4 regions of the Pandoraea sp. NPDC090278 genome follow, and region 1 is predicted to be linked to each of the others. Evidence: predicted binding sites of a transcription regulator. Region 1 holds the regulator's gene; each other region holds the start of a gene.
What was found. The regulator sigma-54, encoded in region 1, starts transcription at its own class of promoters, with help from an activator protein. The targets are predictions, from matches to a motif close to TGGCANGNAANCTGCTTT.
Positions count from the first base shown of each region.

Region 2: a site for sigma-54 is predicted at 2,929-2,946, ahead of ACIQWO_RS00095 (ammonium transporter). Genes of this name have one in related genera too.
Region 3: a site for sigma-54 is predicted at 3,518-3,535, ahead of ACIQWO_RS03860 (circularly permuted type 2 ATP-grasp protein). Genes of this name have one in related genera too.
Region 4: a site for sigma-54 is predicted at 2,507-2,524, ahead of prpB (methylisocitrate lyase). Genes of this name have one in related genera too.

Region 1 covers NZ_JBIVYJ010000004.1:67,267-74,930, reverse strand. The annotation lists gene lptB (LPS export ABC transporter ATP-binding protein) at 1-694, shown strand, start outside; gene ACIQWO_RS15490 (RNA polymerase factor sigma-54) at 788-2,278, shown strand; gene hpf (ribosome hibernation-promoting factor, HPF/YfiA family) at 2,420-2,776, shown strand; gene ptsN (PTS IIA-like nitrogen regulatory protein PtsN) at 3,013-3,468, shown strand; gene hprK (HPr(Ser) kinase/phosphatase) at 3,559-4,524, shown strand; gene ACIQWO_RS15470 (PsiF family protein) at 4,707-5,039, shown strand; gene rapZ (RNase adapter RapZ) at 5,220-6,092, shown strand; gene mutY (A/G-specific adenine glycosylase) at 6,109-7,275, opposite strand; gene mutM (bifunctional DNA-formamidopyrimidine glycosylase/DNA-(apurinic or apyrimidinic site) lyase) at 7,299-7,664, opposite strand, start outside.
Region 2 covers NZ_JBIVYJ010000001.1:35,998-43,661, forward strand. The annotation lists gene ACIQWO_RS00090 (TonB-dependent receptor) at 1-1,597, shown strand, start outside; gene ACIQWO_RS00095 (ammonium transporter) at 1,686-2,888, opposite strand; gene ACIQWO_RS00100 (antibiotic biosynthesis monooxygenase family protein) at 3,192-3,491, shown strand; gene ACIQWO_RS00105 (FadR/GntR family transcriptional regulator) at 3,667-4,398, shown strand; gene ACIQWO_RS00110 (FAD-binding oxidoreductase) at 4,465-5,877, shown strand; gene ACIQWO_RS00115 (amidohydrolase family protein) at 5,941-6,831, shown strand; gene ACIQWO_RS00120 (MFS transporter) at 6,908-7,664, shown strand, end outside.
Region 3 covers NZ_JBIVYJ010000001.1:873,300-880,963, reverse strand. The annotation lists gene ACIQWO_RS03875 (peptidase) at 1-181, opposite strand, end outside; gene ACIQWO_RS03870 (transglutaminase domain-containing protein) at 231-1,037, opposite strand; gene ACIQWO_RS03865 (alpha-E domain-containing protein) at 1,042-2,040, opposite strand; gene ACIQWO_RS03860 (circularly permuted type 2 ATP-grasp protein) at 2,063-3,487, opposite strand; gene ACIQWO_RS03855 (ureidoglycolate lyase) at 4,080-4,613, opposite strand; gene alc (allantoicase) at 4,664-5,686, opposite strand; gene uraD (2-oxo-4-hydroxy-4-carboxy-5-ureidoimidazoline decarboxylase) at 5,744-6,259, opposite strand; gene puuE (allantoinase PuuE) at 6,429-7,373, opposite strand.
Region 4 covers NZ_JBIVYJ010000003.1:585,848-593,511, forward strand. The annotation lists gene ACIQWO_RS14920 (hypothetical protein) at 11-172, shown strand; gene prpR (propionate catabolism operon regulatory protein PrpR) at 205-2,208, opposite strand; gene prpB (methylisocitrate lyase) at 2,606-3,496, shown strand; gene prpC (2-methylcitrate synthase) at 3,524-4,675, shown strand; gene acnD (Fe/S-dependent 2-methylisocitrate dehydratase AcnD) at 4,857-7,457, shown strand; gene prpF (2-methylaconitate cis-trans isomerase PrpF) at 7,469-7,664, shown strand, end outside.

The sequences.
Region 1 (7,664 bases):
TACCGTCGTCAAGGACGTGTCGCTCGACGTGAAGAGCGGCGAGGTCGTGGGTCTGCTCGGCCCGAACGGCGCGGGCAAGACAACGTCGTTCTACATGATCGTGGGACTGGTGCCTGCCGACGATGGTGAAATCCAGCTCGACGGCAACCTCATCAGCGAACTGCCGATCCACGAACGCGCCCGCATGGGTGTCTCGTATCTGCCGCAGGAAGCCTCGGTGTTCCGCAAGCTCACGGTCGAAGACAACATTCGCGCCGTGCTCGAATTGCAGGTCGATGCGCAGGGCAAGCCCCTCAAGCGCGACGAAATCGAACGCCGCATTGAAGCCCTGCTCGACGAGCTTCAGGTCGGCCATCTGCGCGAGAATCCGGCGATGTCGCTCTCGGGCGGCGAGCGTCGTCGCGTGGAAATCGCGCGCGCTCTGGCCACACAGCCGCGTTTTATTTTGCTCGACGAACCATTCGCGGGCGTCGACCCGATCGCTGTGCTGGAAATTCAGCGAATCGTGCGCTTTCTCAAGGACCGAGGCATCGGTGTCCTGATTACCGACCACAACGTGCGCGAGACGCTGGGTATCTGCGATCACGCATACATCATCAGCGAAGGCTCGGTGCTCGCCGCCGGCACGCCTGACCAGATCGTTGCCGACGAAAGCGTCCGCCGCGTCTATCTGGGCGAAAATTTCCGGATGTAAAGCAGATTTTTCGCATGTAAACCCTGCCTCCGATAGGAGTCAGGGACGGTTCCGTTGGCGTGACAAAGCCTCTACAATGAAGGCGAGACCGCTATGAAACCGACTCTTCAACTCCGCACCTCTCAGCACCTGACCCTCACGCCCCAGTTGCAGCAATCGATCCGGTTGTTGCAACTGTCGACGCTCGAACTTCAGCAGGAAGTCGAGCACGCCCTCACCCAGAACCCGATGCTCGAACGCGAGGACGATTGGCTCGCCGGTTCGGTACGTGTAGGCACGGACGGGTCGCTGCGCAACGAGCGGAGTTCGTCGTCGAGCAGTTCGAACGACAACGGCCCCGAAGCCGCCAACGGTCACGACGAAGCGCGTGAACTCGACGGCGAGGCCCGCTTCGACGACAACGCGTCGGATAACGGCAGCGACTGGAGCCTGAACGACTTCGCCCGCTCCGGCAGCGCATCGGACGACGACGACAATGCGCGTCCTCAGTTGCACGTCGACCATCCCAATCTCCGCGAACATCTGCTGGCCCAGTTGCGCCTGACCAAGGCTGCGCCGCGCGACCGCGCGCTGGTGGAGTTCCTGATCGAATCGCTGGACGAGGACGGCTACCTCGGCAGCCTGCTCGACGAGATTCAGGCTGAAATGCCCGAAGAGCTGGCGCTCGAAACGGAAGAGATCAACGCGGCGCTGGCGCTGCTGCAAAGCTTCGACCCGGCGGGCGTGGGTGCCCGGAGCCCGGCCGAATGCCTGCGTCTGCAGCTCCAGCGACTGCCCGCAAGCGGCGTACGTACCCTCTCGCTGCGCATCGTCACCGATCACCTGGAACTGCTGGCCGCGCGCGATTACACGCGTCTGCGTCGCCTGCTGGGTGTCGGCGAAGACGGCCTGCGCGCCGCGCATCAGCTGATTCGCTCGCTGGACCCCTTCCCGGGTGCAGCGTACGGTGCGCCTCAGGCCGACTACGTCGTGCCGGACGTGCTGGTACGCAAGCAGGGGAGCGGCTGGACGGCGGAGCTGAATCCGGAAGTGATGCCGCGTCTGCGCATCAACGAGATGTATGCGCGCATTCTCCGAAATAACCGGAACGATCCGGGAACCGGCAACCTCCAACAGCAGTTGCAGGAAGCGCGCTGGCTGATCAAGAACATTCAGCAACGCTTCGACACGATCCTGCGGGTCGCGCAGGCGATTGTCGAGCGTCAAAAGAACTTCTTCACGCATGGCGAAATCGGCATGCGGCCCTTGGTTTTACGCGAGATTGCTGATACGCTGGGTTTACATGAATCCACGATTTCACGGGTGACAACGAGTAAGTACATGCTCACTCCATTTGGAACCTTTGAGCTTAAGTACTTCTTCGGATCACACGTGGCAACGGAAGCCGGAGGCGCTGCGTCATCGACCGCTATCCGCGCACTCATCAAGCAACTCATAGGAGCAGAAGACCCGCAGAGCCCCCTTTCCGATAGCCGTATCGCGGAACTGCTGGCAGAGCAAGGTTTTGTGGTGGCGCGGCGCACTGTCGCGAAGTACCGCGAGGCCATGCGAATCCCCGCAGTGAACTTGCGCAAATCTTTGTAGGACAGTCCTGGTGCGCCATGTTGGCCGCTGGGGCATAACGCCGCAGTGCGACATTGCGTCACGTCAATGGCTCGCACCCTCGCTAGCCAGCGTCAACGTTGACGCGGCCTGCACTTCGGCATTTCAGCAAGGAGAGCAGCTATGAATCTGAAGATCAGTGGACACCATCTCGAACTCACGCCTTCGCTGCGCGAATTTGTCGTCAACAAGCTCGATCGAGTGTTGAGGCATTTCGACCAGCTAATTGGCGCCGAGGTGATCCTCTCTGTCGACAAAACCAAGGAGAAGAGCGGACGCCAGATCGCGAGCGTCACGGTGTTTCTCAAGGGCAAAGAAATTTTCGTCGAGAAGTGTGACGAGAATATGTACACCGCCATCGACAAGCTGATCGACATGCTCGACCGCAAGGTAGTGCAGTACAAGGATAAGGTTCAGGATCACGGTCGCGAGGCCATCAAGCACCACGAACTTCCTCCTGAGGCGGAACCGCTGCAATAGCATCGTTCAGGCGTGGTAATCGCACTGGCTGATACCGACGAAAACCCGCAAGGAACCACCCGAGCGCATATCCGTCTGTTGTAAGTCTGGCATCACCCACCGCGGGGCCGTTGAACGGCCCCTTTTGTATGGTTCGTCCCACTTCCGTGACTTGCCGCGAGCGCGGCGGCGAGTGGTCTATAATGCGAGGTCAATCGGGGGTTGGAGGGCGACTAAGCGTTCGCCCGCATTACAAGATGAACCGTTTAGCCAAACTCATACTCGAGTCCAACATCCTGCTTGGACTGTCCGTTACCAGCAAGAAGCGCCTGTTCGAACAGGTCGGCCTCCTCTTCGAGAACAACGCCGGGCTTTCGCGCGCTGTGGTGACCGACAATCTGTTCGCCCGCGAGCGTCTCGGCTCGACGGGGCTTGGCGAAGGCGTGGCGATTCCGCATGGACGCATCAAGGGCCTGAAGGTCCCGGCCGCCGCGTTCATCCGCCTGGAAGAGGCCATTCCGTTCGAAGCGCCCGACGGTCAGCCCGTCTCCCTCCTGTTCGTGTTGCTGGTGCCCGAGCAGGCGACGCAGCAGCACCTCGAAATCCTGTCCGAAATTGCCCAGTTGCTCTCGGACCCGGAGATGCGCAGTATCCTGATCAACGCGCCCAGCGCCAAGGATGTCCATACCGCGCTGACGAACTGGAAGCCCTGAGTCGTCCCGAGTCGTCTGCGCACCGGTACGAATCGCCGCGAACACACACGAATTCCGTAGCTCCCACACCCAACCGAACGAGGCGACGCGGTGGAACTGACCGGCATCAACGCGCAAAGCATTTTCGACGACAACGCCGCGACGTTGCGTCTGTCGTGGCTCACGGGCCATGAAGGTTGGGAGCGCGGCTTCACGCCGGAGAGCGTGGCCACGGCCACCTCCAGCGCTGACCTCGTGGGCCACTTGAACCTCATCCACCCGAACCGGATTCAGGTGCTCGGCGAAGCCGAGCTGCGCTACTACCAGCGTCTCACGGACGAAAACCGCAAGCGTCACATGGGCGAAGTCATCGCGCTGGAACCGCCGTTCCTCGTGGTGGCAGACGGCCTCGAAGCGCCGCCCGATCTGGTGCTCCGCTGTACACGCTCCTCCACCCCGCTGTTCACCACGCCGCTGTCGACGGCCTCCGTCATCGACAGCCTGCGTCTGTACATTTCTCGTGTTTTCGCACCGCGTTGCACGATGCACGGCGTTTTCATCGACATTCTGGGCATGGGCGTGCTGCTCACCGGCGACTCCGGTCTCGGCAAGAGCGAACTCGGTCTGGAACTGATCAGCCGTGGACACGGCCTGGTGGCCGACGATGCGGTCGATTTCGTGCGTCTCGGGCCGGATTTCGTCGAAGGCCGCTGCCCGCCGCTGCTGCAAAACCTGTTGGAAGTGCGCGGTCTCGGTCTGCTCGACATCAAGACCATCTTCGGTGAAACGGCGGTGCGCCGGAAGATGAAGCTCAAGCTGATCGTGCAGCTGGTGCGCCGTCCCGATGGCGAATTCCAGCGTCTGCCGCTCGAAGCGCAGACGGTGGACGTGCTGGGCCTGCCGATCAACAAGGTGATTCTGCAAGTGGCCGCCGGGCGAAACCTCGCCGTGTTGGTCGAAGCGGCCGTGCGCAACACGATTCTGCAACTGCGCGGGATCGATACGCTCAAGGACTTCATGGAGCGTCAGCGCCAGGCCATGCAGGACCCGGACGGCATGCAGGGCAAATTGCTCTGAGCGTCGTCAATTCGCGCATCGTCGGCCCGAAATCGCCGAATCCGCCGAAACCTTCCGGGTATACCGCTACTTTTGCGTTTTTCTGTCAACGCCGCGCGATTGCGGCGCGTTTTCTAACATGTTGTAATCGCAACGCGGTTCATCCCCGTGCCCGTGCGTCACGACCTTTTGGAGAGACGATCATGAAAAAAGCACTCGCTGCACTGCTTCTGGTATCCCCGCTGCTCGCATCGCCCGTGTTCGCTCAAACGGCCGCCGCCCCGGCATCTGCCCCCAAGGCGACCAACTCCCAACAAGACAAGATGAAGGCTTGCAACTCGCAAGCGACCGGCAAGACGGGTGACGACCGCAAGGCCTTCATGAAGCAGTGTCTGTCCGCAGGTGGCGCCGCACCGGCCGCCAAGCAGACGCAGCAGGAAAAGATGAAGACCTGCAACACGCAAGCCAGCGGCAAGAAGGGCGACGATCGCAAGGCATTCATGAAGTCGTGCCTGTCGAACGCTCCGGCAGCCTAAGTTTTACGCCGGGCGCTTACGCCCGACGAGCCTGACGGCGCCCCACGCGGGCGCCGTTTTCGTTTGCAGTTCGGGATATCTCGAAAATGCAGCGAAAGCGGCAGGAACGCCCTCGTTTTTGTCCACGCGACACCCGTACGACACAATCGCTTACCATGATGGCTGTATTCGGGAAATGTCATGAAGATCGTACTGATTACCGGCGTCTCCGGCTCGGGCAAATCGCTCGCCCTGAACGTCCTCGAGGATGCGGGTTACTACTGCGTCGACAATCTGCCGTCGCGCTTTTTGCCTGAACTCGCCGTCTACCTCGGAACACAGCACTACACCCGCCTCGCGGTCGCCATCGACGCGCGCAGCGGCGGCTCGCTCGCCGATCTGCCGCCGATCATTGGCGGCCTGCGCCGTTTTGGCCATGACGTCCGCGTGCTGTTCCTCAATGCGACCACGCAAACGCTGGTGCAACGCTTCTCGGAGACGCGCCGCCGTCACCCGCTTTCGTCGGCGGGCGACGACACGCTCTCGGCCACCGGCTCGCTCGTCGAAGCCATCGAGAAAGAGCGTGAGATGCTCAGCAGCGTCACCGAGCTGGGTCACCAGATCGACACCAGCAACCTGCGCGCGAGTGCACTGCGCCGCTGGATTCGCGAATTCGTCCAGCACGATCAGACCGGCCTCACGCTGATGTTCGAATCGTTCGGATTCAAACATGGCGTGCCGCTCGACGCCGACCTCGTCTTCGATGTCCGCTCGCTGCCCAATCCGTATTACGACGTGCAATTGCGCCCGCTGACCGGACGCGATCAGCCCGTCATTGATTTCCTGTCCGCCATTCCCGAAGTGGACGAGATGATCAACGACATCGCCGCCTATCTGCAAAAGTGGTTGCCGAGCTACATGCGCGACAACCGTAGCTATCTGACGGTCGCCATCGGATGTACCGGCGGGCAACACCGCTCCGTGTTCATCTCCGAGACGCTCGGCGCGCGCTTTCGCGACGAAGCGAGCGTGCTCGTGCGTCATCGCGAACTCGCCCCCATCGACACGAAGTGAAGGGTCGTCGACTCGCTCAGGCGGGCAGCGACAACTGACCGTCGCTCACGCCGTGCAGCGACAGCGCGTCGGCAATCTTGCGAATCGGTGACGGCAACCCGGCGGCCGCGACACCCTTCCCATCCAGCCATGCACGGTTTGCGTCGTTGATCGATGTTGCCGCTGTCGCTGATGATGCGGACAGCGTCACCATCCACGGTCGCAAATGCAGTTTGAAGTGCGTGAAGACGTGCGTGAGGCCATGCAGCGGCATGAGCGACTGCACCGCGCCAACCTTCGCGCCCAGTGCCGCCGCGTGCCCCGTCAGACGCTCGCGCAGTAACGCGTCGTCGGCGTCGCGCGCGTCGGTTGGCGGTGTGAGTTCCGGCAGACTCCACAGTCCACCCCAGATACCGCTGTCGGGACGTCGCTCGAACAACACGCGATCGCCCACGCGGACGACCAGCACGTCGACGTAGCGCTCCGGCTGCGCCTTTTTCGGCTTGGAAGTCGGCAATGTGCGCTCGCGTCCCGTCGCATGCGCGACGCAATCGCTGTCGAACGGGCACTCGCCGCAGCGTGGCTTGCCGCGAGCGCACAGCGTGGCCCCGAGGTCCATCATCCCTTGCGTGTAGGCTGGCAAGTCGCTTTGCGGCAACAGCGATTCCGCCAGCGTCCACATCTCTCGCTCGATCTTCGGCGTGCCCGGGAAGCCTTCGATACCGAACACGCGCGCGAGCACCCGTTTGACGTTGCCGTCGAGGATGGCGGCGTGTGCGTCGTACGCGAATGCGGCAATCGCCGCCGCAGTGGATCGGCCGATACCCGGCAGCGTGGCGAGCGTTTCGGGGTCTGATGGGAAACGTCCGCCGTGGGTCTCGACGACGACCTGCGCGCAGCGATGCAGGTTGCGCGCGCGCGAGTAATAGCCTAGGCCGCTCCACAGCGCCATCACATCGTCTTGCGGTGCGCTGGCGAGCGCGGCGACGTCAGGGAAGCGTTCGAGAAAGCGGCCGTAATACGGAATCACCGTGGCGACCTGCGTCTGCTGAAGCATGATCTCGGACAGCCAGATCCGGTAGGCGTCGCGTGTGTTCTGCCACGGCAGATCGTGACGGCCGTGTTCGGCCTGCCAGGCGATCAGACGCTGGGCGAAAGTGTCCGCGAGCGTGCCCGCAGTGATGTCGTTGGGGGCGTCTTTCATAGCGTTTTGGGGGAAGCTTTAATTTATTTCTGGCATTTTGGGCAGAAGAACGTGGAGCGCTGTCCTTGCACGATCTGCCGGATCGTCGTGCCACACACGCGACACGGCTGACCCGCACGATCGTAGACGAAATACTCCTGCTGGAAATAGCCGCTCTGGCCGTCGCTGCCGACGAAGTCTCGCAACGTGCTGCCGCCCTTCTCGATCGCTGCGGCGAGCACCGTCTTGACGGCTTGCGCAAGCTTCTCGGCACGCGGTCGCGACAGCTTGCCCGCTGCCATGCGGGGATGGATGCCTGCACGGAACAGGCTCTCCGAAGCGTAGATATTGCCCACCCCCACGACGATGCTGCCCGCGAGCAGCGCCTGCTTGATCGAGACGGTGCGCCC
Region 2 (7,664 bases), on a different contig from region 1:
CGCGCTATCCAAGGATTTGACGCGCGTCACGCTGGATTACGCGACGAAGGGGCAGGCAGGCGTTGCCGTGGACGTGAGCCGTCGCTTCGGCGACGAGCGTCAGTGGGGCATTCGCTTTAACGGGTTGCATCGTCAGGGCCCGACTGCGCTCGACAATCAGTCATCGCGGGCCGAAGTCGGCGCGTTGTCGCTGGACTACACCGGGACGCGTCTGCGGGCCTCGCTCGACGTCATCGAGCAATACCAGTGGGTTGATGCACCGACGCGACCCTTTCTCGTCGCGTCGGGCGTACCGGTCCCGTCGGCGCCGGACGGTGCGCGAAACGTCACGCAGAAATGGGGCTGGTGGAAGTCGAACGACTTATCGGTGCTCGGGCATGCGGAATACGACCTCACCGACAACGTGACGGTGTTCGCCGATGCGGGCACGGCAAAGTCCGACGTTTCACGTCTGTCTGATCAGACGCCGACGATTCTGGACAGCCTGGGAAACACTTCAGCGGTGCCGCAGAACTGGAAGTTCCAGGTCAATCGTGCGACGGTGGATGCGGGCGTCAGAGCGAAATTCCGTACCGGCTCGATCTCTCACGCGCTGAGCGCGCAAGCCAACTACTACAGTGACCGTGTCGCCTCCGGTGCGAATTCGGGGACGACGGTGTTCTCGAACATCTACTCACCGGTGGACCGGCCCGAGCAGTTTATCGGTGCACCGACACGCGTGCCGCTCGCGTCGACTTCGACGCTCTCCGGGATTGCGCTCGCCGACACGGTCGGTGTCTTCGACGACAGGCTGCAGGTCACGCTCGGCGTGCGCGGGCAGCAGATCCGCTCGAACAACTACAACGCAACCTCCGGCGCGGTGTCTAGCGCTTACGACAAGAGCGCGGTGACCCCGCTCGCGGGCGTGCTGTTCAAAGCGACGAATAGCGTGTCGCTCTACGCGAACTACATCGAAGGGCTGAGTAAGGGCGATGTCGCACCGACGACCGCAAGCAATGCTGGCGAAGTGTTCGCGCCGTACAAGACCAAGCAGAAGGAGGTTGGGGTCAAAGTCTCCACCGGCGGCGTTATCGCGACGTTGGCGGCCTTTGAAATTACGAAGCCCAGCGGCTCGCTGAACGGGACGCTCTTCAGCGTCAATGGCGAACAGCGCAATCGCGGTGTTGAGCTGACGATGGCGGGTGAACCGCTCACGGGCGTGCGTCTTATCGGCGGATTGACCTGGTTGAACGCGCAACTCACCAAAGCACCGAACCCCGCCACGGTGGGCAATCGTCCCGTGGGCGTGCCGCAGTGGATGGCCAACGCGGGTGTCGAGTGGGACGTGCGTTGGGTGCCCGGCCTGACGCTCACCAGTGCCCTGACGTACACGGCGAGTGAGTACGTGAATCAGGCCAACACGCAGTCGGTGCCGTCGTGGGTGACGGCGGATCTTGGCGTCCGGTACAAGACACAGATTGTCGGCAAAAGCACAACGTTCAGAGCGGGTGTAAGCAACGTGTTCGATCGCCGCTACTGGTCCGGCGTGGCGTCGTATGGAACGATCTCGCTCGGCGCGCCGCGAACGGTCTACCTGTCTGCCTCAGTGGACTTCTGATTCAAGCAGCCTGCAAACGGTGCGCTGTGACTGGCATGAATCGCGTCACAGCGCACGTTTGATGGTGCAGTCGTTCAGGTTTGGCCACTTACCAATTCGTTTCCCGCTCCGGCGTGGCCGTGATCTTGTGGATCGAGAGGTCGGCGCCGTAGTACTCCTGTTCGTCGTCGAGCCGCAATCCTGAGACGCGTTTGATGACCCCATACACGAGGTAGCCCCCGGCGAAGGCGATCGCGACACCCATCACCGTGCCGACCATCTGCGAGACGAAGCTCACACCGCCCAGTCCGCCGAGCGCCTTCTGTCCGAAGATGCCAGCCGCCAGCCCACCCCAGATGCCGCACACGCCGTGCAGCGGCCACACGCCAAGCACGTCGTCGATGCGCAGACGGTTCTGCGTCACCGTGAACAGCCACACGAACAGACCGCCTGCGACTGCGCCCACGACCAGCGCGCCGAGCGGGTGCATGACGTCCGACCCTGCACATACTGCAACGAGTCCCGCAAGCGGCCCGTTATGGATGAAGCCGGGGTCGTCGCGTCCCACCCACATGGCGACCAGCGTGCCGCCGACCATCGCCATGAGCGAGTTCACGGCGACCAGCCCCGAAATGCCACCAACGCGCTGGGCGCTCATCACGTTAAAGCCGAACCAGCCGACGATCAGAATCCATGCGCCCAGGGCGAGGAACGGAATCGACGACGGCGGATGCGCGGCGACCTGACCCTGACCGTTGTAGCGCCCGCGGCGCGCGCCGAGATGCAACACCGCCGCAAGACCAATCCATCCCCCCACCGCATGCACGACCACCGAACCCGCGAAGTCGTGGAAAGGTGCGCCGAGCGTTTGCGTGAGCCAGTCCTGAACGCCGAGATGCCCGTTCCACGCAATGCCTTCGAAGAACGGGTAGATCACGCCAACGAGGAAGAACGTGGCCACCGACTGCGGATGAAACTTGGCGCGCTCGGCAATGCCGCCCGACACGATGGCGGGAATCGCGGCCGCGAACGTCAGCAGAAAGAAGAACTTGATCAGCGCGTAGCCGTTGTGCTCGGACAGCACCGTGGCGCTCGACCAGAAGTCGACGCCATAGGCGAGCGGATAACCGATGAAGAAATACGCGAGTCCGGAGACGGCGAAGTCTGTGAGGATCTTGACCAGTGCGTTGACCTGATTCTTCTTGCGGACAGTGCCAAGCTCGAGAAACGCGAAACCGGCGTGCATGGCAAGCACCAGGATCGCGCCGAGCAGCAGGAACAACACGTCGCCGGGTGTATTGGAATTGGGCATGAATGTGCTCTTTTGGTGCAAGTGTGAGAAGAAACGAAGATATGCAAGAGCGATGCCAGAAATCGCTAGTGCATTGATATGTATGCGAGTTTTATCTGGTGATGTGAGATTCGGTGCTTCGGGGTGCACGGTCGTGGTGCCGTAAGCCGACGCTGCGGGCGTTCTTCGTGCATGCGGGCATGGTGGACATGGCGAAGTATGGAAAAGCGGTGAAAGGCGAGGGGATGTCACACGCGATGCGTGTCACCGGCACGCGGTATAGAATCCATCAGCAAAACCACGGACCCATCTCTGAGGAACCCCATGATTTTTGAAATCGCCCAGATCGAAGTGAAGCCCGGCAAGGAAGCCGAGTTCGAACAAGGTGTCGCCAAGGCCGCGCCGCTGTTCAAGGGATCGAAAGGCTGCCACGGCATGCGTCTGCTCAAGTCCATCGAGCAACCGACGCATTACAGCCTCGTCGTGACCTGGGAAACGCTCGAAGACCACACCGTCCACTTCCGCAATTCGGATGCCTTCCAGCAGTGGCGCGCGCTCGTGAGCGATTGCTTCGCCGCGCCGCCGAACGTCGGCCATGTGACGGAAGCGCTGATCGGCTTCTAAGACAGGAGCGGTTCTGCGTCCGATCCAATCGGTGCGCAACCGATAAAGCGGTGATGGAGCCAGCCTCCACCACCGCTTTTTCTTTTTAGTGAGATGACTAGGGTTAACGCGATATGAGGCAATAAAAGTTTTCAGATAACATGCAAACCAGAAAAGCATCAGACGACAGGAACGGATGACTACCAAGCCCAGAACCCTGACCGAGCAGGTCGCGCAGCAATTACAGGAAGCGATCCGGCAGGGCGTCTATCCCGTCGGCACCCGGCTGCCGACCGGCAAGCAACTCTCCGAATCGTATGGCGTGAGTCCTGCGGTGATCCGCGAAGTGACGGAGCGTCTGCGTGCACAGGGTCTGATCGACAGCCGTCAGGGCGCAGGCGTGACCGTGAAGGCGCGCACGCCGCAGAGCGGCTTTCAGGTGCCTGTCGGTCAAGACGCGGCCGATCTCGCGAGCGTCTACGAATTGCGTCTGGATCTGGAGAGCACGGCCGCCGCGCTCGCTGCCGTTCGGCATACCGACGAGGATATTCGTCAGCTCGAAACGATTCTCGGCAAACTCGAAACGCATCTGTATCACCCGGAGAACGGCGTCGAGTTCGATACCGCTTTTCATGCGGCCATCGCCCGAGCGACTCACAACCGCTATTACGCCGACCTGTTGCAGTACCTGAATCTGCAAATTCGGCAGGTCGTGCAGGCCGCGCGCACGAATACGTTGCGTCACGAAGGCCTCGCGGCGCAGGTGCATCAGGAACACGTTGCTGTGTTCGACGCCATCAAGGCGCGCGATCCGATGCGCGCGCGTGAGGCGTCGCTCTCACATCTGCTGCGTGCTTCGGGGCGTCTTGGCCTGACGCTTCCCGGGCGCGACATCATTACCGGCGCGGTTGCGCCGAAGCGCCATTGATCTGCGAGCGGCCGAGCCATCGTCAGATGCCATCCCCTCACACCGTAACCCCCGACGCGTGACCTTATGACCATCACCGCTTTTGCTCAACGTCTCATCGACGCCGTCGGCGCCGAGAGCGTTTTCACTTCGACTGAGGACGTCGCGCCCTGGCTCGCCGACTGGCGTGGCATGTATCGCGGGCACGCGCAGGCCGTCGTGCGCCCGCGCTCGACGCAGGACGTCGCCAAAATTCTCACGCTGTGCCAGAGCACGGGCACCCCGGTCGTGCCGCGCGGCGGTAACACCGGGCTGTGCGGCGGCGCGACGCCCGATAAGTCCGAGCAGAACGTGGTGCTGAGCCTCGACCGCATGAACGCGGTTCGCAGTCTCGACACCATCGCCAATACCCTCGTGGCCGAAGCGGGGTGCATTCTCGAAGACCTGCAACGCACGGCGCGCGACGCGAATCGTCTGCTCCCGCTGAGCCTAGCGGCCGAAGGGTCGTGCCAACTGGGCGGTAATCTCGCGACGAACGCCGGTGGCGTGAACGTGGTGCGCTACGGCATGACGCGCGATCTGGTGCTCGGTGTGGAAGCCGTGTTGCCGAACGGCGAGATCCTTCACGGCCTTCGCACGCTGCGCAAGGACAACACCGGTTACGACCTCAAGCAGTTGCTCATCGGCTCGGAAGGCACGCTCGGCGTGATTACGGCGGCGGCGCTGCGTTTGTACGCGCCCACGCCGGTACGGCAGGTGGTCATCGCCGCTGTCACGTCGCCGCGTCAGGCGCTCGAACTCTATGAGTTGCTGTTCGCCGAATGTGGCCCACGCATGCAGGCGTTCGAGTTCTTCACCGGCGAGTGCGTGGATCTGGTGATGGCGCATGTGCCGGGCGTGCGCGCCCCGTTTGGCGAGCGTCACCCGGGCTATGTGCTGGTGGAGTTGGCCGATACGGCGGACGAACAAGCCCTCGGGGCACTGCTCGAACGGGTGATCGAAGCCGCTATCGAGCGCGATCTGTGTGCCGACGCCGTGGTGTCGTCCACGCTGGGCCAGGTCGAAGAGATGTGGAAGCTGCGTGAAGAAATCTCCGAGGCGCAACGTGCCGACGGCCCGCATCTGAAGCACGACGTCTCGTTGCCCATCGAATCGATTCCGGAATTCATGATGAGCGCCGAAGCGCGCGTGCGACGTGTTTGTCCGCAGGTGCGTCCGTTCATCTTCGGCCACTTTGGCGACGGCAACCTGCACTACAACCTGTCGCGCCCGGCAGGCGAGGCGGCGGATTTCATGGCAAAGCACGGTGAAGCGATCACGGCCGAAGTGCTCGATGAAGTCGCACGCTTCGGTGGCAGCATCAGCGCCGAACATGGCATCGGACAGCTCAAGCGCGATTACTTCGCCAAGTACAAATCGCCGCTCGAACTGCGTCTGATGCGCGAGATCAAGGCCGTGTTCGATCCGGCCGGGATCATGAACCCGGGCAAGCTGCTGTAACGGTTTTCTGCATCGCGGACGCCGAACCTCGGCGTCCGATGACGTTTTCCCTGAGGAGTCGACATGACCGCAACTTCCGCCGCCGGTGCGCCGCTGTGTCTGGGCCCGCTGCCGGAGATCGATCCGCCCGCGTTCGAGGTGCCGTTCGGCGCTGTCGACACGCACGCACACGTGGTCGCCGCGAGTGACGCGTACCCGATGGTGCCCGAGCGCAGCTACACGCCGCCGCCCGCGCCCGAGGACAAGTACCTCGCCATGCTCGATGCGACGGGCATGACCTATGGCGTGCTGGTGCAGATCAGCGTCTACGGCACCGACAACCGGTACATGCTGGAAACGTTGCGCCGTCATCCGGATCGCCTTCGTGGCATCGCGGTGGTGTCGCCTGACGTCACCGATGCCGAACTGGAAGCGATGCACGCAGCAGGGGTGCGCGGGTTGCGCATCAACGTGTTGTTCGGTGGCGGTATCGGTTTCACGGCGATGGAGACGCTCGCGCATCGCATTAAGGATCTGGGCTGGCATATGCAGTTCCTTATGGACGTGAGTGCACTGCCTGAACTCATGCCGCGCATGACGTCGCTGCCGGTGCCGGGCATCGTGGATCACATGGGCCATACGCCGGTGGCGCAAGGCCTGAATTCGCCGGGCTTTTCGGCGCTGCGCTCGCTGGTGCGCGACCACGGTTACTGGGTGAAGCTCTCGGGCGCTTACCGGATCAGCGAGCGTTTCCCGACGTTCGACGACGTGACGCCGTTCGCACAGGCGCTCATCGAAGACGCCCCCGATCGCATGGTGTGGGGCAGCGACTGGCCGCACGTGTCGCTCGCGCGCATGCCGAACACCGGCGCGTTGCGCAATCTGCTGCCGCAGTGGGCACCCGACGCCGAGACACGTCGGCGCATTCTGGTGGGCAACCCGGCACGTCTGTACGGCTTTCCGAAAACGATCTGATTTTCGATCTGATTTCTTTACCCATTCCGGGCGCGTTTAGCGCTCTTGAAGTTCAAGAGGTTCAGGAGGAGACAAGATGGATTGGTATCGCCAGATGAACAAGACCGAGCGGCACACGTTTATTGCCGCGTTCGGCGGGTGGGCGCTCGATGCGCTCGACTTCATGGTGTTCACCTTCGTGATCTCGACACTGATCACCGTGTTCAGCATCGACAAGGGACAGGCCGGGATGCTGGCGACCGTGACGCTGCTGTTCTCGGCTATCGGTGGCTGGCTTGCCGGGGTGCTGGCCGACCGTTACGGACGGGTGCGTATCCTGCAGGTCACGATTCTTTGGTTCTCCGTCTGCACGGTGCTGATCGGCTTCGCGCAGAACTTCGAGCAGATTTTCGTACTGCGCGCGTTGCAGGGCCTGGGTTTCGGCGGCGAGTGGGCCGTGGGTTCTGTGCTTATGGGCGAGATCGTGCGTACCGAGTATCGCGGCCGCGCTGTGGGGACCGTGCAAAGCGGCTGGTCCATCGGCTGGGCGGTGGCGGCGCTTTGTTATACGGCGTCGTTCTCGTTTCTGCCGGAAGAGTATGCGTGGCGCGTGCTGTTCTGGATCGGTGTGATTCCGGCATTGTTCGTGCTTTTCATCCGGAAGAACGTGCCTGAGCCCGAACTGTTCCAGCGCACGCGCAAGCGCGAGGATGCCGCAGAAAAGCGCACGTCGGCGTGGGCGATCTTCTCGCCGGCGCTGATCAAGACGACGGCACTCTCGGCACTGCTGTGCACGGGCGTGCAGGGCGGGTACTATGCCGTGACGACGTGGTTGCCCACGTTCCTGAAGACGG
Region 3 (7,664 bases), on a different contig from region 1:
GGCGCACTGCCTGCGTCAACGCGAGATTCCCCGCCGAGAGCAGCACGATGACGCGTTCGCCCGGACGCTCGAAGACGAGCATCTTGCGGAATGTGCTCACATGGTCGACGCCCGCGTTGGTACGGGTGTCGGAAAGAAAGACCAGCCCGGCATCGAGCTTCATGGCCACGCAATACGTCATGTCGTTCCTGTCTTGCCGTGCAAGGCGCACTGCCTCGCTACGTTGAAAACTATTGTTGTTGATCGAGCGGTGTCGTATCGACACTGACCGATACGTGCAACTTCTCGGTCGCACCGCCGCTGCGCATCCCTCTGACGGGCGCTGCAGATTCGTAATCGCGTCCCACCGCCAGACGGCAGTAGTTGCCGCTGGCGAAGCAGGCATGCGTGACGTCGATACTGACCCACCCTGCCCCCTCCACCCACACGTCGACCCAGGCATGGCTGGCCGCGTGTGGCACGTCGCCCGGATCGATGTACCCGCTGACGTAGCGCGCTGGCACGCCACGCGCGCGGCAGACGGCCAGCATGAGGTGTGCGTGGTCCTGACAGACGCCGCGTCCCAGCGCGAGTGCCTGTGCGGCGGTGCTGGTCACGGCGGTGATCCCCGACTCGTAATCGACCTGCTCGCAAATGGCCGCCGCCAGCGCCAGCAACTCTCCCGGCGTGGCAACCCCGGCGTCGCCCGCCAGCGCGTCGATGCCGTCGCTGCGTCCCGTCAGGGGCGTAGGGCTGGCGAAGCATAACACTGGTACGGCATGGCTCGTTTCGCCCAGCCTGCCGTCGATGAGCGGTGTCGTTTCGACCTCGCCTTCGGCCAGCAGATGGATCTCATCGTGCGGTTGATGCAGCACGAGCGTATGCATGTCGTTGCCAAAGGCGTCACGCGCGGGCGTGAGCTTGCCCGGGGCGCTCAGTCGCCATTGCACGATGCGCTGCACTTCCGACGCACTCGGCGTGAGCCGAAGCTGCTGGATGGTGTAACGCACCGGCGTGTCGTAGCGGTAGGTCGTTTCGTGGCGGATGGTCAGGCGCATGGCATCAGGCGGCGAGCGGGATCAGGAAGGTCTGACTGATCTTGTTGCCGAGCACGGAAACTCGCTCGAGGAATTCGGTCAGCACGGGGTGCAAGCCTTGCTGTCGAATTTGCTGGATGTCGGTGTATTTGAGTTCGGACTGAAGTTTGCCCGCATAGCGTTCGACGTCGCCGGACTGGGCGTTGGAGAGCGTGGCGAGGTTCTCACACACGCCCGTGAGCGACGCGAGCAACGAGCGCGGCATGTGTGCGTTGAGCATCAGCAACTCGACCACACGCTCGGGTGTGATGACGTCGCGGTAGACCTTCCGGTAGATCTCGAAGCCGGAGACACTGCGCAGCACAGCGGACCAGTAGTAAAAGTCGGTCGGATGCGACGCATCGGGGCCCGCCTTGTCGGCACGCACGGCTTCGTGGAAACGGACGTCGAGAATGCGGGCGGTGTTGTCGGCGCGCTCAAGGAACAGGCCGAGCCGGGTGAAGTAGAACGCGTCGTCCTGAAACAAGGTGCCGAAGCTCACGCCTCGTGAGAGGTGCGAGCGCACTTTGACCCATTCGAAGAGGTGCGCGGGGTCGCGCTCCAGCAGATCGAGGATGCGCGGGAAATCCAGCCACGTGCTGTTGACGGTCTCCCATAGCTCGGTGGTCAATGTGCCGCGCACGGCGCGGGCGTTCTCCCGCGCGGCAGCTAGACAGCACGCGATGCTCGACGGATTCTCTGGGTCGCGCACGACGAAGTCGAGCACGTTGGCGCGCGTCGCGCGCCCATGTTTGCGATTGAACGCTGGCTCCAGCTCGGAGATGCGTAAGGTAGCGCGCCAGCCCGCTTCGTTGTCGATGCCGCCAGCGAGGACCTGCGTCATATCGGTGTCGTCTTCGTCGTCGATAGCATCCTGCGGGAGCAGGAGGTTTTGCAAATTGACGTCGAGCAGGCGAGCAGTGTTTTCGGCCCGCTCCATATAGCGGGCCATCCAGAACAAGTGGTCGGCGGTACGGCTGAGCATGATCTCTTCCCGATGATTTCGCTTACTTTTCCAATACCCAGGTGTCCTTCGTCCCCCCGCCCTGCGAGGAGTTGACGACCAGCGAACCCTCTGTGAGCGCCACACGTGTCAGGCCGCCCGGCACCATGGTCACGCCCTTGCCCGAGGACAACACGAACGGTCGCAAGTCGATGTGTCGCGGCGCGATACCGGCTTCTACGAACGTCGGGCATGCCGAGAGCGCCAACGTGGGTTGCGCGATGTAGCCGTCGGGTTTCGCGATAAGCCGCTGGCGGAAGGCTTCGATTTCGGCCTTGGTGGACGCCGGACCGACGAGCATGCCGTAGCCGCCCGCCCCATGCACCTCTTTGACGACTAGCTCGCCGAGGTTGTCGAGGGTGTACGCAAGGTCGTCGGGCCGACGGCACTGGTAGGTCGGCACGTTGTTCAGGATCGGCTTCTCTCCGAGGTAGAACTCGATCATGTCGGGGACGAACGGGTAGATGGATTTGTCGTCGGCCACGCCCGTACCGATGGCGTTGGCCAGCGTCACGCGTCCCGCACGATAGACGCTCAGCAACCCCGGCACGCCCAGCGTCGAGTCGGCACGGAAGGCCAAAGGATCAAGAAAGTCGTCGTCAATGCGACGATAGATAACGTCGACACGCTTGGGACCGTTGGTCGTGCGCATGTAGACGAGGTTGTCCTCAACGAACAGATCCTGTCCTTCGACCAGCTCGATCCCCATCTGCTGCGCCAGGAACGCGTGCTCGAAGTAAGCGGAGTTGTAGATGCCGGGCGTCATGACGACGACGGTTGGGTCATCCACGCCGATCGGTGCTACGGCTCGCAGACTGTCGAGCAATAAGTCCGGGTAATGCTCCACCGGTGCAATACGATTTCGCGCGAACAACTCCGGGAACAACCGCATCATCATCTTGCGATTCTCCAGCATGTACGACACGCCGGATGGCACCCGTAAGTTGTCTTCCAAGACGTAGAAGACACCGTCGTCCCCCGTCCCCGCTCTGACGACATCGACGCCCGCTATGTGCGAGTAGATATTGCCAGGAACGTCCACGCCCTGCATCTCCGGACGGTACTGTGCATTCTTCAACACCTGATCGGCCGGGATAACGCCCGCACGCAGGATGTTCTGGTCGTGATAAACGTCGTGGATGAACTTGTTGAGCGCCTCGACTCGCTGACGCAAACCCGTCTGCAAGGTCTGCCACTCATGCGCAGGAATGATCCGAGGGATCAGATCGAACGGAATCAGACGCTCCGTACCCGCCTCATTCCCATACACAGCAAAGGTGATCCCGACGCGCCGGAACGCCAGATCGGCCTCGGCTCGCTTATGGTGCAAGACATCGTCTGTCTGACATTTCAACCAGTCGTCAAACCGACGGTAGTGCGAACGCGTCGCACCCGTGATGCTCGCCATCTCGTTATAGCTCTCGACCATACGCTTCTCCGCAGATTGCTGTGTCGAGATCGAGCAATATCCATGCCCGAGCTGTTTTTCCGCCCTTTTTCTACCCTTTCCCCACCCTCTTCTAACCTTTTCCCCCTTTCCGCACGCTTTCGGTGCGCCCGCCCTCCTGCTCCACCCCCTACGCACCACATCGGTGTTTCGAAGTATAGGAGTTGGGTTTCGTCTCAGACTGTTGTGTTTACCCCCGGCCCCTAAAACCTCCCCCCTAACGGACCGGGGCCCCTTTCCGCCGCTCAGACATAAACCCAACTCGCTGCAGAAAGGGGCCCCGGTCCGTCTCCCTCATCGCACCCAGTGCCTCAACCGACACCGTCCGCTTCCCGCTTCCTATCTCGAAGCCACCGGTCCCGTCGACACCGCTCTACTCCAGCCCCATCGCGACGCCACACCCGCCCCGCACGTGCTCCGCAACTGCTGCGGGACGGCCGTGCCGTCGCCCACACGTTTTCAGTCCCTCTGCCCGCCTAACCGCTTTCCTCTGCGCCTCACTTCGCTTTCTCCCGCCCAATAAAAAACGCCGAGCAACGCCCGGCGTCTCTTGTTACCGCTTTCTTCTCTCTACTCACGCAGCTTTCTGCGCTCCCTGCACCGCATCCAACGCCGCCTGCGTCAGCAAATACACGCCCGGCAAATCCTGCTCGTCACAGTTGTGCCCGTCCCCACCACGATCCACCACCACGAAGTCGCTCACCTCATCCAACGCCAACAACGGGTGATGCCAAACGCCCTTCGCATAGTTCACACCCTGCCATCCATCCGAGACGAACGCACGCATCTTGCTCACGTCCAACTCGCCCGCCGGAGCCACAACCACCAGGTACGGCGTGGTCTTCAACGGGATGAACGCCTGACTGCCCAACGGATGACGCTCCAACATCTTCACTTCATACGGCAACTGTCTCGGCTGACCACGGAAGACGTTCACCAACGTGCGTCCGCCCTCCGGGCCCAGATCCACCGTCGCCAAATCATGGAAACGCTCGGTCGTCCCGCCGTTGATCGCGAAATGCTTCGCACCCTCCAACTCGATCACATCGCCAAACGGCGCAAACGCCTCTCGCGTCAACCGCTGGATCTTCAACGTCGGTCCCACCATGTCACGCTCCTTGTTCTCTCTGTTCGTTTCGCTCTGCTACTGCTAATCGATTACGCCTTCTTGTCGCTCAACCTTCCCCACAGACGCAGACGCGAGACGCCACCGTCCGGAATGATGTTGAAACGGATGTGCGTGATCGCCCCCAATTTCTGCACCTGCTCTTCGAAGTAGAACTGCTTGTCCATCGCCAACTTCTGCTCCGGCAACAACACCGGCCAGAACATCGATTGCGTAATCAGCGACTGTTCTGTGCCGCCCGTCACGTACGCGGCCTGGATGGAGCAGCGGTCCGGGAAGTTGCCCTTGAAGTGCGCGGTATCCACTTCGATCTTGCCAATCTCACCCGGCTGCGCCAACGCAATAATCGCCCAGTCATTACCCGGCTCACGACGACGGCGCGTTTCCCACCCATCGCCCATGTTCACGCCACGGCCCGGCATCAACAAGTTCGACGCCAAGCCGAAGTGCTGGTTGTTTGCCGCCACGACATAACCACCGTTTTCCATCGCGATCAGATCGATCAGCTCATCGCGCGAACGGCCCGCCCAGTCGCTCTGCGGCAACCCATACAAGCGCAGACGCGCCAGACCACCGTCCGGGTACAGGTTCACGCGCACGTGCGTCGCTGCGCGCTGCTGTGTGATGGCATGGTAGTGGTGCGAGTTGCCCTGCAACGTGGTCGACGGCAGCAGTTCGAACCATTCGGCCGACTCGTTCGGTGCGCCGTCCGGGCTGTAGCAACCCTCAAGCGACGCTGCAGGCGGGAAGTTGCCCGTGAAGTGGCTCGTGTCCAGATCGACGCCGAACAACACGCCCGGGCGCGCCAGCTTGACGATGCACCAGTCATAGCCGTTCACGCGCTTGCGACGTGTCTCCCACCCATCCATCCACTTGCCGTTCTCGTCGTACTTGCCCGGGATGAACACAGCCGGTTCTGGATTGAGCATGCGCTCTTTGGCCGCGAAGAATTCGTCGGTCGCGACGAGCGCTTCGGCACCCAGACGCGGGTCAGCCAGATTCACATAACGGCGCACGAAGTCCGGTGCGTTCGGGTCTTGCGGGACGAGGGCCATGCCAACTCCTTGATGCTCGGTAATGTCTGAAACTTGAGATATGACGGTGTCGTACGCTCAGTCGCGCACGAGGTCTTGCAGCCGGAAACCGGCGATACGGAAAATCTGGCGCAGGCATTCTTCGATTTCGTCCGCGCGGCTATTCTCCAGTCGCGTCGCGAAGTTCTCGATGATGCTGCTGCGGGTATGGCCACGCACGGCCAGAATGTACGGGAAGCCGAATTTGACTTTGTAAGCGTCGTTCAGCTCTGTCAGTCGCGCAAACTCTTCCGCACTGCACTGATCCAGTCCGGCACCTGCCTGCTCACGCGTCGATTCGGCAGTCAGTTCGCCACGCACGGCCGCTTTGCCAGCCAGCTCCGGGTGGGCACGGATGAGGTCGAGCTGCGGCGTCTCACCCGCATCGATCACGGCCTGGCACATGGCGTCATGCAGTGCATTGACGGTCGCGAACGGGCGATCTTCCCATGCCGCTTCGGCCACCCACGGGGAATGCTCGAAAATGCCGTCGAGCGCGGCAATGAACTCGGCGCGCGGGAGCGCCGACAGCTCGGCAACAGTACGTTGGGTCATAGGCAACGGGGCGTTCATTAACTGCTCTCCTGGAGAACAAAGGTGGCGCCCCGCCGCACGCTTCGCGCAGCCCGATGACGCCTGTCGGATTCGAATTCAATGTCGGGCGTCACGTCCCACCGGACATGACCACCCCATCAACGACCTGAGATGCGATTCAATCGCCTGCTCACGCCGCCACGAACGGATGGCGCTCTTGCCAATGGCGCGCCACGTCGATACGACGGCATACCCACACGCGATCGTGCTTTTCGATGTGATCGAGGAATCGCTGCAACGCCGCGAAACGGCCCGGGCGGCCCAGCAACCGGCAGTGCATACCGATCGACAGCATCTTCGGCGCTTCATCGCCCTCGGCGTACAAGACGTCGAACGCGTCGCGCAGGTAATGGAAGAAGTGGTCCGCCGTGTTGAAGCCTTGCGGTGCTGCAAAGCGCATGTCGTTGGTGTCGAGCGTGTACGGCACCACAAGGTGCGGCTTGACGTCGCCACTGCTGGTCTGCACCTGCGTCCAGAACGGCAGGTCGTCGCCATAGTTGTCGGAGTCGTACACGAAACCACCCTGCTCGACGACAAGACGGCGGGTGTTCGGACTGTCGCGGCCGGTATACCAACCCAGCGGCGCGCTGCCCGTCATCTCCTTGAAGATGTCGATGGCGATGCGCATGTGCTCACGCTCGGTCGCCTCGTCCATGTTCTGATAGTGAATCCAGCGCCAGCCGTGACACGCAATCTCGTGCCCAAGCGCCTGGAATGCAGCCGTCACTTCCGGATGACGCTGCATGGCCATCGCCACACCAAACACGGTCAGCGGCAAACCACGACGCTCGAACTCGCGCAAGATGCGCCATACGCCCGCGCGCGAACCGTACTCATAGATGGATTCCATGCTCATGTGACGGGCCTCGTAGGCGGCCGCGCCAATGATCTCGGACAGGAACTGCTCGGACGCCTTGTCACCGTGCAATACACAGTTCTCGCCGCCCTCTTCGTAATTCAGCACGAACTGGACGGCAATGCGCGCACGTCCCGGCCAGTCGGCAAACGGTACTTGACGGCCGTAGCCGATAAGGTCGCGGGGGTAATCCTTGGAATTCGTGTTGCTGCTGGCCATGATGTCTTGGCATCCTTCTGATGGCGGAACGATCGAAGAAGTTTAGCCAAATACATCCGCACGAAACATAGCCATATTCAGATATTCAGGCTGCGCTTAAACATATAGTCGCCCCCGCGACAGCACCGCCAACGCACCGGATCGCCATACTGAACGCACTCACAGCCCCCATTTCCCCGCTAATGCCCTGCGCCGCAACTCCACTCAATCCCCCGCCAAATCACCCTCAACATCAGCAAAATCACGGCGTTCTTCCGGACAACAAAAAAGCACGCCGGGCGACGAAGTCCT
Region 4 (7,664 bases), on a different contig from region 1:
GGAGGCCGCCATGTCCATGATCAATGTCTCGATGATGCTGGTAGCGTTGCTCGTCGGCTTCGCCATCGGCATGCTCGTCGACCACTTCTGGGTCACGCATCACGATGAGCCTGCCGCGCACAAGCGTCTGGACTGGCACGAGATGTGGGACCGTATTCGTCACCAGCATTGAGGTATTCGCGCCGGGTGTTTTACCGATGTCCATTACTCGGCGCGGAGTTTTCTCCAGAGCGTCGAACGGCTGATGCCGAGTGCTTCGCACGCGGCATTGCGGTCGCCGCCGCAGGCAGCCAGCGTCGAGTGGATGCGTGCCAGCTCCTCGGCGGCACGGCGCTCGCGTCCGGTCATTGGGGCGTCGGGCGCTTCGACGGCTGCAACGCTCGTCGTTCCCGTTGTTCCGTTTATCCGGCCACCGTTCGTTTTTGAAACGTCGAACGCGGGCGGTGGCGGCGTCGTGCCAAGCTCCGGGGCAATCTCGACCAGTCGCGCACGGCTGATCTCGCGAGCATCGACCACATCGGCGCAGACGACCGCGATGCGCTCCAGCAAATTCTCCAGCTCCCGAACGTTCCCCGGCCAGCGATAGCTCGCCAGCAGCGGCAATAGTGACGCCTGCAAGGCATCGACGCTCATGCGCGCGCCCGCCCGGGCCAGCGCGCGCTCGAGGAACAGTGGCGTGAGGCGCGGCAGGTCGTCCATGCGTTCGCGCAGCGGGGGCAGCACCATGCGCAGAATATTCAGACGGTAGTAAAGGTCTTCGCGAAACAGTCCGGCCGCGACTTGCTGACGAAGATCGCGGTGCGTGGCGGCGACCACGCGCACGTCGCACGGCACCGGTTCGTTCGCGCCAAGGCGCAGGACTTCGCGCTCCTGCAACACACGTAGCAGCCGGGTTTGCAGCGGCATCGGCATCTCGCCGATTTCATCGAGAAAGATCGTGCCGTTGTGTGCCGTCTCGAACAGACCCGCCTTGCCGCCGCGTCGCGCGCCGGAGAACGCGCCGTCTTCATACCCGAACAATTCGCTCTCGAGCAGCGTCTCCGGAAACGCGGCGCAGTTGATGGCGACGAACGGATAGTCGCGGCGGCGGCTCGCGTTGTGAATCCCTTGAGCGAGCAGTTCCTTGCCCGTGCCGCTCTCGCCATGCACGAGCACCGTCGAATCGGTCTGCGCATAGCGGCGTGCGAGTGCGCGGACTTGCGTCATCGCCGCCGAGTCGCCGATCAGATCGTCGAGCCGGTAGCGTGCCACGAGATGCCGGGGACGATGGCGCGAACGCAACGAACGATCCACGCGGGCGAACGACTGCGAGTCCTGACACGTCACGAGCGCACCCGTGAGCGTGCCCTGATCCAGCAGGGGAATGCGGTTAATCACCCACGTCTTGCCCGCCATCGAGACGATCGCTTCGAGCTCGGCGCTCGCGCTCTCAAGCGTGCGGGCGATGTCGAGTGCGGGCGCGATGGTGTCGAGCGTTCGCCCGACGGCGTCCACCGCTGTGACGCCGAGAATCCCGGCCATCGACGCGTTGATCGCTTCGATGCGTCCGTTCAGATCGACGGCGGCCACGCCTTCGTGCAAATGCCGCAACACCGTATCGAGACGCTCGCGCCGTTGCGCTTCGATGCGCCCGAGACGCGCCACTTCCAGTGCCGTGTCGAACGCGGCGCGCACCGAATCCTGCGAGTAGAGAAAGATGCCCGTGAGCCCAGCGCGCTCGGTCAGTTGCGTGACGAGACCCGGCCCGACGATGACCGCCATGCCGTCGTCGCGCAACCGGTGCACGAGGTCTTCGGCGTTTTGCGCATCGACATAAGTGTGCTGAGCGATGTCGAGATGAAAGGCGCTCTTGAAGCGCTCGAACTCGGCGGCGGGGCGTGCGTAGGAGACGAGCGCGATGCGCGAGTCGGGGGACGATGCGGGCAGGGCGCGTCGTGCGCGTGCCAGCGCGTGCATGACGTCCGAGCCGGTGACTTTGACCAGCACCACGGGCAACGCAAGGCGCTCTCGTAGGAAATCGCCGTTCGATCCGGCCGCGACGATGCCGTCGACGCTCCCGGCGGGCAAGCGCTCCAGCGCTTCGATCACGGCTTCGTATCCCTTGTCGACGATGTGGACGTCGGCCTGCGCGGCGTAGTCCGGCACGATATCGCGATACAGCTCACCAAGCTTGCTGATGCCGACGGCCCAGATCACCGGCTTTCGCATCGCGGGGACCGTGGGCGCTCGCGCCACGCCTGCGGCGGTCGCGGGCAGGCGGGACGGCATCTCGGTGGGTATCGAATTCGGCATGGCGGTAGGCGGCAGGAGGATCTGAGCCGAATCGTAGCATGTTGCGACGATGTGTTTCATTTTGCGTTTCAAAATGAAACATTATGCGACCGCCATGTTCGCCTTCAAGTGACATTTACCTTGACGTAAACGTCACGCAGGCGAAGAATTTCCGTCGATAAATGAATGCGTTAGCGCAGCGAAGCGATTGTCGATGCGCGCACGCACGACCTGCTGGCACGGCCATTGCTATTCAGAAGCCTGCTACTCAACCCACATGCGATCCGGTGGCATTCCGTTCATCCGGCGCGCAAGACACGACCGAGGGATTCAAGTGACGCAAACCATTCGTTCGGCCGGCGCCGCCTTCCGCGAGGCCGTCAAGACCGAGCAACCGTTGCAGGTTGTCGGTGCTATCAATGCCAACCACGCCCTGCTCGCCAAGGCGGCTGGTTTCAAGGCGATCTATCTGTCGGGCGGCGGCGTTGCTGCCGGTTCGCTCGGCTTGCCCGATCTGGGCATCTCGACGCTCGACGACGTGCTCACCGACGTGCGCCGCATCACCGACGTGTGCGATCTGCCGCTGCTGGTGGACGTCGACACGGGCTTCGGTCCTTCGGCCTTCAACATTGCGCGCACGGTGCAGTCGCTGATCAAGTTCGGCGCGGGTGCGATGCATATTGAAGACCAGGTCGGCGCGAAGCGCTGCGGCCATCGTCCCGGCAAGGCCATCGTGACGCAGCAGGAGATGGTCGACCGTATCAAGGCGGCCGTCGACGCGCGCACCGATGAAAACTTCGTCATCATGGCGCGCACCGATGCACTGGCCGTCGAAGGCCTTCAGGCGGCCATCGACCGCGCATGCGCGTGCGTCGAAGCGGGCGCCGACATGATCTTCCCGGAAGCCATGACGGAACTGCCGATGTACCGCCAGTTCTCGGATGCCGTGAAGGTGCCCGTGCTCGCGAACATCACCGAGTTCGGCTCGACGCCGCTGTTCACTGTGGAAGAACTCAAGAGCGCGCAGGTCGGTCTGGTGCTGTACCCGCTCTCGGCGTTCCGCGCGATGAACAAGGCGGCGGAGAACGTCTATCACACGATTCGTCGCGACGGCACGCAAAAGGCCGTGCTCGACACGATGCAAACGCGCGCCGAGCTCTATGAGAGCATCGGCTACCACGCATACGAACAGAAGCTCGACGCCCTGTTCGCCCAACAGAAATAACGAACCCCTGATCCTGGAGGAAAGAGCATGAGCGAGACGACTGCCACCGGCTTCAAGCCGAAGAAATCCGTCGCCCTGTCGGGTGTGACCGCAGGCAACACGGCACTGTGTACCGTGGGCCGTTCGGGCAACGATCTGCACTATCGCGGCTACGACATTCTGGATCTGGCCCAGACCTCGGAATTCGAAGAAATCGCGTATCTGCTGGTCTACGGCAAGCTGCCGAACGTGGCGGAACTGCGTGGCTACAAGACCAAGCTCAAGGCGCTGCGCGGTCTGCCCGCTGCCGTGAAGGACGCCCTCGAAGCCGTGCCTGCCGCCGCTCACCCGATGGACGTGATGCGCACCGGCGTGTCGGTGCTCGGCACCGTGCTGCCGGAGAAGGACGATCACAACATTCCGGGCGCACGCGACATCGCCGACCGTCTGATGGCCAGCCTCGGCTCGATGCTGCTGTACTGGTATCACTACAGCCAGAACGGCGTGCGTATCGACGTGGAAACGGACGACGACAGTATCGGCGGTCACTTCCTGCATCTGCTGCACGGCGAGACGCCGTCGGACCAGTGGGTGCGCGCGATGCATACGTCGCTGATCCTGTACGCCGAGCACGAATTCAACGCGTCGACGTTCACTGCGCGCGTGATTGCAGGCACGGGGTCGGACATGCACTCGGCGATTACCGGTGCCATCGGCGCGCTGCGTGGTCCGAAGCACGGTGGTGCGAACGAGGTCGCGTTCGAGGTGCAGAAGCGTTACAACTCGCCGGACGAAGCTGAGGCCGACATCCGTCAGCGTGTCGAGAACAAGGAAGTGATCATCGGCTTCGGTCACCCGGTCTACACCGTGAGCGATCCGCGCAACAAGGTCATCAAGGAAGTCGCCCACGAGTTGTCGAAGGCCGAGCAGAACACGGCCATGTACGACATTGCCGAGCGTCTGGAATCGGTGATGTGGGACGTCAAGAAAATGTTCCCGAACCTCGACTGGTTCAGCGCCGTGAGCTATCACATGATGGGCGTGCCGACCGCGATGTTCACGCCGTTGTTCGTGATCGCGCGTACGTCGGGCTGGAGTGCGCACATCATCGAGCAGCGCATCGACAACAAGATCATTCGTCCGAGCGCTAACTACACCGGTCCGGAAGATCAGCAGTTCGTGCCGATCGATAAGCGTTAAGTCTGTCCAACGCCTCGGCGAGCGGCGGGGACGGCAGCAGCGGGATTCCTGCTGCCGTTGCGCGTCCACGCCGGGGCGTCGTTGTTCTGTCGCAGTTTTGTCGCTGCTCCGTTATTCGCAGCGCGCATCGCACACACCGTGCGCGCCAACTTGTCACCGGCCGGGCCGACACCTTCCTCACATGATGAACACCGAATACCGTAAATCCCTGCCCGGGACGTCGCTCGATTACTTCGACGCCCGTGCTGCCGTCGAGGCCATTGCCCCGGGCGCGTACGACACGCTGCCGTACACCTCGCGCGTGCTGGCCGAGAACCTCGTGCGCCGCTGCGACCCGGCGGCACTGACCGACTCGCTCAAGCAACTGATCGAGCGACGTCGCGACCTCGATTTCCCGTGGTTCCCCGCCCGTGTGGTGTGCCACGACATTCTCGGTCAGACGGCGCTCGTCGACCTCGCCGGACTGCGCGACGCCATTGCAGCGCAAGGCGGCGACCCGGCGCTGGTCAACCCGGTGGTGCCGACTCAACTGGTGGTAGATCACTCGCTAGCCGTCGAATGCGGCGGCTTCGATCCCGATGCGTTCGCGAAGAACCGCGCCATCGAAGATCGTCGTAACGAAGACCGCTTCGACTTCATCAACTGGACGAAGAAGGCGTTTCGCAACGTCGACGTGATTCCGCCGGGCAACGGCATCCTGCACCAGATCAACCTGGAACGGATGAGCCCGGTGATTCAGGTGGCGGACGGCGTGGCCTATCCCGACACGCTCGTGGGGACCGATTCGCACACGCCGATGGTCGATGCGCTGGGCGTGATCGCCATTGGCGTGGGCGGGCTGGAAGCGGAGAGCGTAATGCTCGGTCGCGCATCGTGGATGCGCTTGCCGGACATCGTCGGTGTGGAACTGACGGGCAAGCCGCAGCCGGGCATTACCGCGACCGACATCGTGCTCGCGCTGACCGAATTCCTGCGCAAGGAAAAGGTCGTGTCCGCGTATCTTGAGTTCTACGGCGAAGGTGCTGCGAACCTCACGCTGGGCGACCGCGCGACCATCTCGAACATGGCGCCGGAGTTCGGTGCGACGGCGGCGATGTTCTACATCGACGCGCAAACCATCAAGTACCTCAAGCTCACCGGCCGCGACGACGTGCTCGTCGCGCTGGTGGAGACCTATGCGAAGCAAACCGGCCTGTGGGCCGACACGCTGACGAAGGCCGAGTACGAACGCGTGCTGACGTTCGATCTGTCGAGCGTGGTGCGCAACATCGCCGGTCCTTCGAACCCGCATAAGCGTGTGCCGACGAGCGAACTCGCCGCACGCGGCATCAGCGGCAAGGTGGAGAACGAGCCGGTGCTGATGCCCGACGGCGCGGTCATCATCGCTGCCATCACGAGCTGCACGAACACCAACAACCCGCGCAACATGATCGCGGCGGGTCTGTTCGCGCGTAATGCCAACCGGGCAGGACTGGTGCGCAAGCCGTGGGTCAAGAGTTCGCTCGCGCCGGGCTCGAAGGCCGTCACGCTGTATCTGGAAGCGGCCGGTCTGCTGCCGGAACTGGAGGCGCTCGGCTTCGGCGTGGTCGCTTACGCGTGCACGTCGTGCAACGGCATGTCGGGTGCGCTCGATCCGGTGATCCAGAAGGAAGTTGTCGAGCGTGACCTGTACGCGACGGCTGTCCTCTCGGGCAACCGCAACTTCGATGGCCGCATCCACCCATACGCGAAGCAGGCGTTTCTCGCCTCGCCGCCGCTGGTGGTGGCTTACGCGATTGCCGGGACCATCCGTTTCGATATCGAGAAGGACGTGCTCGGTGTCGACGCCAACGGAAAGCCGATCAGGCTCGCCGACCTGTGGCCGAGCGACGAAGAGATCGACACCATCATTGCGAGCAGCGTCAAACCGGAGCAGTTCCGCCGCGTGTACGAGCCGATGTTTGCCGCCTCGGTGGATCACGGCGAGCGGGCCGAGCCGCTGTACGACTGGCGCGAGATGAGCACCTACATTCGACGTCCCCCGTACTGGGAGGGCGCGCTCGCCGGTGAGCGTACGCTCGCAGGCATGCGCGCGCTGGCTGTGCTGGGCGACAACATCACGACCGACCACCTCTCGCCGTCGAACGCCATCATGGCCGACAGCGCAGCGGGTGAATACCTCGCGAAGATGGGCCTGCCGGAAGAGGACTTCAACTCGTACGCCACGCACCGCGGCGATCACCTCACGGCGCAGCGCGCTACGTTCGCCAACCCGACGCTCAAGAACGAGATGGTCGTGGTCGACGGACAGGTCAAGGCGGGGTCGCTCGCGCGCATCGAGCCGGAAGGCAAGGTCACGCGCATGTGGGAGGCCATCGAGACGTACATGGCGCGCAAGCAGCCGCTCATCGTGATCGCCGGGGCCGACTACGGTCAGGGGTCGTCGCGCGACTGGGCGGCAAAGGGCGTGCGTCTGGCGGGCACCGAAGCCATCGTCGCCGAAGGTTTCGAGCGCATTCACCGCACCAATCTCGTCGGTATGGGCGTGTTGCCGCTGGAATTCAAGCCGGGCACGAACCGCAAGACGCTGGGCATCGACGGCAGCGAGACGTTCGATGTGATCGGCGAGCGCACGCCGCGCGCCGACTTGACGCTGGTCATCCATCGCAAGAACGGTGAGCGCGTCGAGGTGCCGGTGACGTGCCGTCTCGATACTGCAGAAGAAGTCTCGATCTATGAGGCGGGCGGGGTGCTCCAGCGCTTCGCGCAGGACTTTCTGGAATCGTCGCAGGCAGCCGCCTGAGGAGAGATGTGATGGCGCATCAGCCACAAATTCGCATTCCCGCCACGTACATGCGTGGCGGCACGAGCAAGGGCGTGTTCTTCCGCTTGCAGGACCTGCCCGCCGCCGCGCAGACACCCGGTGCGGCCCGCGACGCGTTGCTGATGCGCGTGATCGGCAGTCCGGACCCATACGGCAAGCAGATCGACGGCATGGGCGGCGCGACGT